2 linked regions of the Pontibacter liquoris genome follow. The protein of the gene in region 1 interacts with the protein of each later gene in a pairwise test. Links are inferred from orthologs where the notes say so. Each region holds a gene or a part of one and is shown in the gene's direction. Other genes may lie near its edges.

Evidence for each region.
Region 2: the proteins of LWL52_RS17220 (region 1) and LWL52_RS14420 interact in binary tests that used the Escherichia coli proteins (3 or more experiments, as listed by UniProt). The link is inferred for Pontibacter liquoris from one-to-one orthologs.

Annotation. Positions count from the first base shown.
Region 1 is NZ_JALEBG010000003.1:27,309-30,335, reverse strand. What follows is about bases 69-2,958. They hold LWL52_RS17220 (cytochrome c oxidase subunit I), read left to right. Parts: upstream 69-545; coding sequence 546-2,372; downstream 2,373-2,958. Other genes in these bases: LWL52_RS17215 (COX15/CtaA family protein), read left to right, coding at 2,377-2,958; LWL52_RS17225 (cytochrome c oxidase subunit II), read left to right, coding at 69-526. Also shown: more of LWL52_RS17225, read left to right, coding at 1-68; more of LWL52_RS17215, read left to right, coding at 2,959-3,027. UniProt on the Escherichia coli protein: Cytochrome bo(3) ubiquinol oxidase is the terminal enzyme in the aerobic respiratory chain of E.coli that predominates when cells are grown at high aeration.
Region 2 is NZ_JALEBG010000002.1:239,851-242,838, forward strand. The notes cover bases 103-2,953. They hold LWL52_RS14420 (methionine aminotransferase), read left to right. Parts: upstream 103-879; coding sequence 880-2,028; downstream 2,029-2,953. Other genes in these bases: LWL52_RS14415 (uracil-DNA glycosylase family protein), read left to right, coding at 240-821; LWL52_RS14425 (amidohydrolase), read left to right, coding at 2,142-2,912. In the rest of the region: LWL52_RS14410 (hypothetical protein), read left to right, coding at 1-48. UniProt on the Escherichia coli protein: Shows aminotransferase activity with methionine and histidine as substrates, and to a lesser extent also with phenylalanine.

The DNA of each region.
Region 1 (3,027 bases):
CCCTGGTGCGGATGGCAAACTGGGCGTTGCTAACTATACCCTGATCGATGCTACAAACGAGTTTGGCGTAGACTTTAATGATAAAGCGTCGCTCGACGACTTTATGCCAATGGAACTGCACGTGCCGAAAGGCAGACCGGTTTTACTTAAGATCAGAGCGCGTGATGTGATCCATAGCGTGTTTTTACCGCAGTTCCGCCTTAAAATGGATGCTGTACCTGGTATGCCTACCAAGTTCTGGTTTGTGCCGACAAAGACAACCGCAGAAATGCAGAACGAAACAGGAAATCCGGACTTCAAGTATGAGCTGGCCTGTACCGAAGTATGCGGCCGTGGTCACTTTGCCATGCGCATGGTGGTAGTGGTAGACGAACCGGAAGACTACGCAAAATGGAAGGCAGCACAAAAACCTTTCGTAGAGCAGAACCCCGATGTGCTGGCTAAAATTTCGGCCGGCTCCGAGAAAGCCCTCACATTGCAACAGGGTGCTGGCGCTAAGAAAGAAGAAGTTAAATCAGAGTTGTAGCATTTAAACAGGTAATAAAATGTCTAGTATAGATATCTCCATCGACAGAGATGTACACCATGCACACGACGAGCATGACGAACATCACGACCAGAACTTTTTTGAGAAGTATATCTTTAGCCAGGACCATAAAGTAATTGCCAAGCAATACTTGTTTATGGGTATTGCCTGGGCCTTTATCGGAGGCTTCTTATCGATTCTTTTCCGTATGCAGCTGGGCTGGCCCGAAGCTACGTTCACTTTCCTGGAGCCGATCCTGGGAGGTTGGGTAGAGAACGGAAAGATCAACCCTGAATTTTACCTGGCCATGGTTACCATGCACGGTACCATCATGGTGTTCTTCGTACTGACAGCCGGCCTGAGCGGTACATTCAGTAACTTTTTGATTCCGCTTCAGATCGGTGCCCGCGATATGGCTTCCGGTTTCATGAACATGCTTTCTTTCTGGATCTTCTTTGTTGCCAGTGTGATAATGTTTTGCTCGCTCTTTATCGAAACAGGCCCTGCAGCCGGTGGCTGGACAATTTACCCGCCGCTTAGCGCTTTGCCGCAGGCAATTCAGGGTTCCGGTACGGGTATGACGCTGTGGCTGGTAAGTATGGCACTGTTCATTGTGTCGCAGTTGCTGGGCGGTGTAAACTACATCACTACGATCATTAACCTGCGCACCAAAGGCATGTCGATGTCGAAGATGCCGCTTACCATGTGGGCGTTCTTCCTGACAGCTGTACTTGGTTTATTGGCTTTCCCGGTTCTTTTCTCTGCGGCGTTGCTGCTGATCTTTGACCGAAGCTTTGGTACCAGCTTTTTCTTATCAGATATCTACATCGCCGGACAGGCGCTGCAGCACTCCGGTGGTACACCTATCCTGTTCCAGCACTTGTTCTGGTTCCTGGGTCACCCGGAAGTATACATCGTAATTATGCCGGCCATGGGCCTTGTTTCGGAAGTGATTGCTACAAACTCCCGCAAGCCTATCTTCGGATACCGCGCCATGATCGGTTCGTTGTTCGGTATTGCCGTGCTATCCTTTGTTGTATGGGCGCACCACATGTTCGTGACAGGTATGAATCCGTTCCTGGGTTCGGTCTTCATGTTCCTGACGCTGATCATTGCCGTACCATCGGCTGTAAAAGTATTTAACTGGCTGGCCACGCTTTGGAGAGGTAATATCCGTTTCACAGCGGCTATGTTGTTTGCCATCGGTTTCGTATCGCTCTTTATCTCAGGTGGTCTGACCGGTATCATACTTGGTAACTCAGCCCTGGATATCCAACTGCACGATACCTACTTCGTAGTAGCGCACTTCCACCTGGTAATGGGTGCGGCTGCCTTCTTCGGTATGTTCTGCGGCGTGTACCACTGGTTCCCTAAAATGTTCGGCCGTATGATGGACGAGAAATTGGGCTACGTGCACTTCTGGCTTACCTTTATTGCCGTATACCTGGTGTTCATGCCGATGCACTACATTGGTATTGCCGGTTTCCCAAGAAGATATTATGCCTGGACAGGTTTTGACTCTTTCAACACCTTTACTGACCTGAACACCTTTATCAGCCTTGCCGCTATACTTGGTTTCTCTGCCCAGTTCATCTTCCTGTTCAACTTCGTTTACAGCATCATCAAAGGGCGCAGAGCTACAGCTAACCCATGGCACTCTAATACCATTGAGTGGACGACGCCAATTAACCCGGGCCACGGTAACTGGCCGGGAGCACTTCCTGTGGTTTACAGATGGCCATACGACTATAGCAAGCCGGGAGCACCTGAAGATTTTATTCCGCAAACAGTACCTTTCTCCGAAACGCAGTCATCAAACCTGCCACAGGAGAAAGATTTTGAATAACTAAATGGCAATTAAATCTTTTCAGTCTAAAAGATTTAGAACGATTGGCATACTGACCGTAGTGGCAGTATACTTCCTGATATTAGTTGGAGGAATCGTGCGCAGCACCGGGTCCGGGATGGGATGCCCTGACTGGCCCAAGTGCTTTGGCAGCTGGGTTCCTCCAACTGATGTCAGCCAGTTGCCGGCTGATTACCTGGAGGTTTATAAACAACAGCGGATAGAGAAGAATCAGAAACTGGCGGCTTATCTGAGTAAGTTCGGGTTTGAAGATGTTTCTGCCGCTATTTTTTCGCATCCAAGCCAGTTTATAGAAACGGAGTTTAACCCTACCAAAACGCTCATCGAGTATGTGAACCGGCTGGTGGGTGTCTTGATCGGGATCTTTATTTTCCTGACCCTGCTTTACTCCGTGCCTTTCCTGAAACAGGATCGCACGATTTTTTACCTGTCGTTGGGGAGTTTTATACTGGTGGGATTTCAGGGATGGTTAGGCTCCATTGTGGTTTCTACAAACCTGCTGCCTGTAACCATTACCATCCACATGGCCCTGGCCCTGATTCTGGTAGCGATGCTGCAATATGCCGTTACTAGGGCAAACAGGCAGGAGATTACCGAAAGCTTTGAATACTCGCCCAAGGTGCAAAGCATGCTC
Region 2 (2,988 bases), on another replicon or contig:
GAACGGCAGTTGCCACCCGACGAGTATTGGGACGACCGCTTACGCTAAGTAAACCTCCTACTTCCCGGCACGGGCTTATGCCCGTGCTTTTTTGTGCCCGGCACAGTGGTCATCACACCATTTCCCGACCCGTTTATGAAGTTACCCCGGGCGGTTTGCATTCCGGATGTTACAGCGTTTTACGCCGGCTGTTCCTTCCTTAAAGTATAGGTTGTACCTTTGCATCAGATTCTGACATAATGGAGGGACTGGAAGATTTACTGCAACAGGTGCGGGCCTGCCGTATCTGCGAAGAACACCTGCCACTGGGCCCGCGCCCGGTGCTACACGCCAGCGCTACGGCCAGGCTGCTGATTGTAGGGCAGGCGCCCGGCACCAAAGTACACGCCAGCGGCATCCCCTGGGATGACCAGAGCGGCAAGCGCCTGCGGCAATGGCTGGGCATCACGCCTGAAGTGTTTTACGATGCCTCCAAGATCGCCATCATCCCGATGGGTTTCTGCTACCCTGGCAAAGGCAAAAGCGGCGATCTGCCCCCGCGGCCCGAATGCGCCCGGCACTGGCACCAGCAACTGTTGCCCCTGTTGCCCGCCGTCGAGCTCACGCTGCTGATTGGCAAGTATGCCCAGGACTATTTCCTGCAAAAAACGGCCCACGCCACCTTAACCCAAACCGTAGCCCACTGGCCCGAGTACCTGCCGCGCTACATGCCGCTGCCGCATCCATCGCCCCGCAACCAGTTCTGGCTCCGCCACAACCCCTGGTTTGAGGCCGACGCGGTGCCGGCACTGCAGCAGCTGGTTGGAGCGCTTCTTTCGTAAACTTATACATCCTGTTTCCGTTGCAGCATAGACCCTCGCTTTCAACTTTCTATCCCGCATGATCAACTACCCCAGCAGCAAGTTACCTGATGTAGGAACAAGCATTTTTACGGTGATGTCGGCGATGGCCAACGAGCACCAGGCCATCAACCTCTCGCAGGGCTTTCCGGATTTTAACTGCCCCGAGCCGCTGATTGACCTGGTGAACAAGTATATGCGCGAAGGCTTTAACCAGTATGCACCCATGGCCGGCGTGCCAAAGCTGCGCGAAAAGATCAGCCTGAAAACCGCGCGCCTGTATGGCTACCAACCCGATCCTGACACTGAGATCACCGTAACCACCGGCGCAACCGAGGCCTTGTTTGCAGCCATTATGGCCGTAGTGAAACCGGGCGATGAAGTGGTGGTGCTGGAGCCCTGTTATGACGCGTATGCACCGGCCATCCGGCTGAGCGGCGGCTCCCCGATCTATGTGCCGCTGGCGCTACCCGATTTCCATGTGGACTGGGACCTGGTGCGCAAACGCATCTCCTCCCGCACGCGGCTACTCATCATCAACACGCCCCATAACCCCACCGGCGCGGTAATGACCAAAGCCGACCTGGAGAAACTGGCTAGCCTGACCGAGGGCACCGACATACTTGTAATAAGCGACGAAGTATACGAGCACATGGTGTTTGATGGCCAGGAGCATGTCAGCGCGCTGCAGATCGAATCGTTGCGCGCCCGCAGTTTTGTTATTTCATCGTTCGGCAAAACCTACCATACCACCGGCTGGAAAATTGGCTACGCTATTGCCCCGGCGCCGCTCACGGCCGAGCTGCGCAAAATGCACCAGTTTATCACTTTCAGTTCTGTTACGCCCCTGCAGCTGGCCATCGCCGATTTTCTTGACCACGAGGAGCATTACCTCGCATTACCGGCTTTTTACCAGCAGAAGCGCGATTACTTTCTGGCGCAGCTACAGGATGCCCGCTTCACGTTCACGCCCTCGCCGGCCACCTATTTTCAGCTGGTCAGGTATGATGCCCTAACGGATGCCTATGATGTAGACTATGCCAGGCAACTGGTGCAGCAGGCGGGCGTGGCAGCCATACCTGTTTCCGCTTTTTACCACAACAAAACAGACCACAAATACCTGCGCTTTTGCTTTGCCAAAGGCGAGGACACGTTGCGCACGGCCGCAGCGCGGCTGGTCCGGTTGTAGGTCTAATTGTTTGATTGTTGCATTTTGAATGGCTAAATTGCTAACACTATAGCCATTCAAATCCTGAAAAGCTTGGTTCTATTCATCATTCGCAATTCATAATTAAAAACAACATGGATCTTCGGGTAACGATCGTACAAACCGAACTACACTGGCAGGATGCTGCTGCAAACCGCCACATGTTCTCCGCCAGGCTGGCAGCCGCCGCGCCCGCTACCGACCTGATCGTGCTGCCCGAGATGTTTACCACCGGCTTTAGTATGAGCGCCCCGGACTTAGCCGAAGAAACAGAAGGCCCTACCCTGGCTTGGATGCGGCAGGAGGCAAAACAGCACCAGGCTGTTATAACCGGCAGCGTGATCGTGAAGGAAGGGGATAACTACTATAACCGCCTGTTTTGGGTGCGCCCCGATGGCACCTACGCTGCTTATGACAAGCGCCACCTGTTCCGGATGGCCAACGAGCACCATACTTATACGCCCGGCCAGGAGCGATTGGTAGTGGAGCTGCAGGGCTGGCAGATCTGTCCGCTGGTATGTTATGATCTGCGCTTCCCGGTGTGGAGCCGCAACACGGGCAACGCTTACGACCTGCTGCTGTATGTGGCCAACTGGCCCAAAGCGCGCAACCTGGCCTGGAGCACCCTGCTGAAAGCACGCGCCATCGAGAACGTGGCCTATGTGGTAGGCGTGAACCGGGTGGGCACCGACGGCAACGACCATCCGTATTCCGGCGATTCGGCCATTATCCATCCCAAAGGATACGCGTTACTCGAAACCACCGAAGCAGCAGGCATTCATACCTTAACACTAAACAAACAGGAGCTGGACGATTTCCGGCAGGCATTTCCCGCCCACCTGGATGCCGATGCGTTTACTTTGTAGAAAAAGTATTTTATTACCCCACACCAGCCAGTTCGGCTATAGGTTCTTTCTGAAGTATAGGCGGTGAAGTACCGGG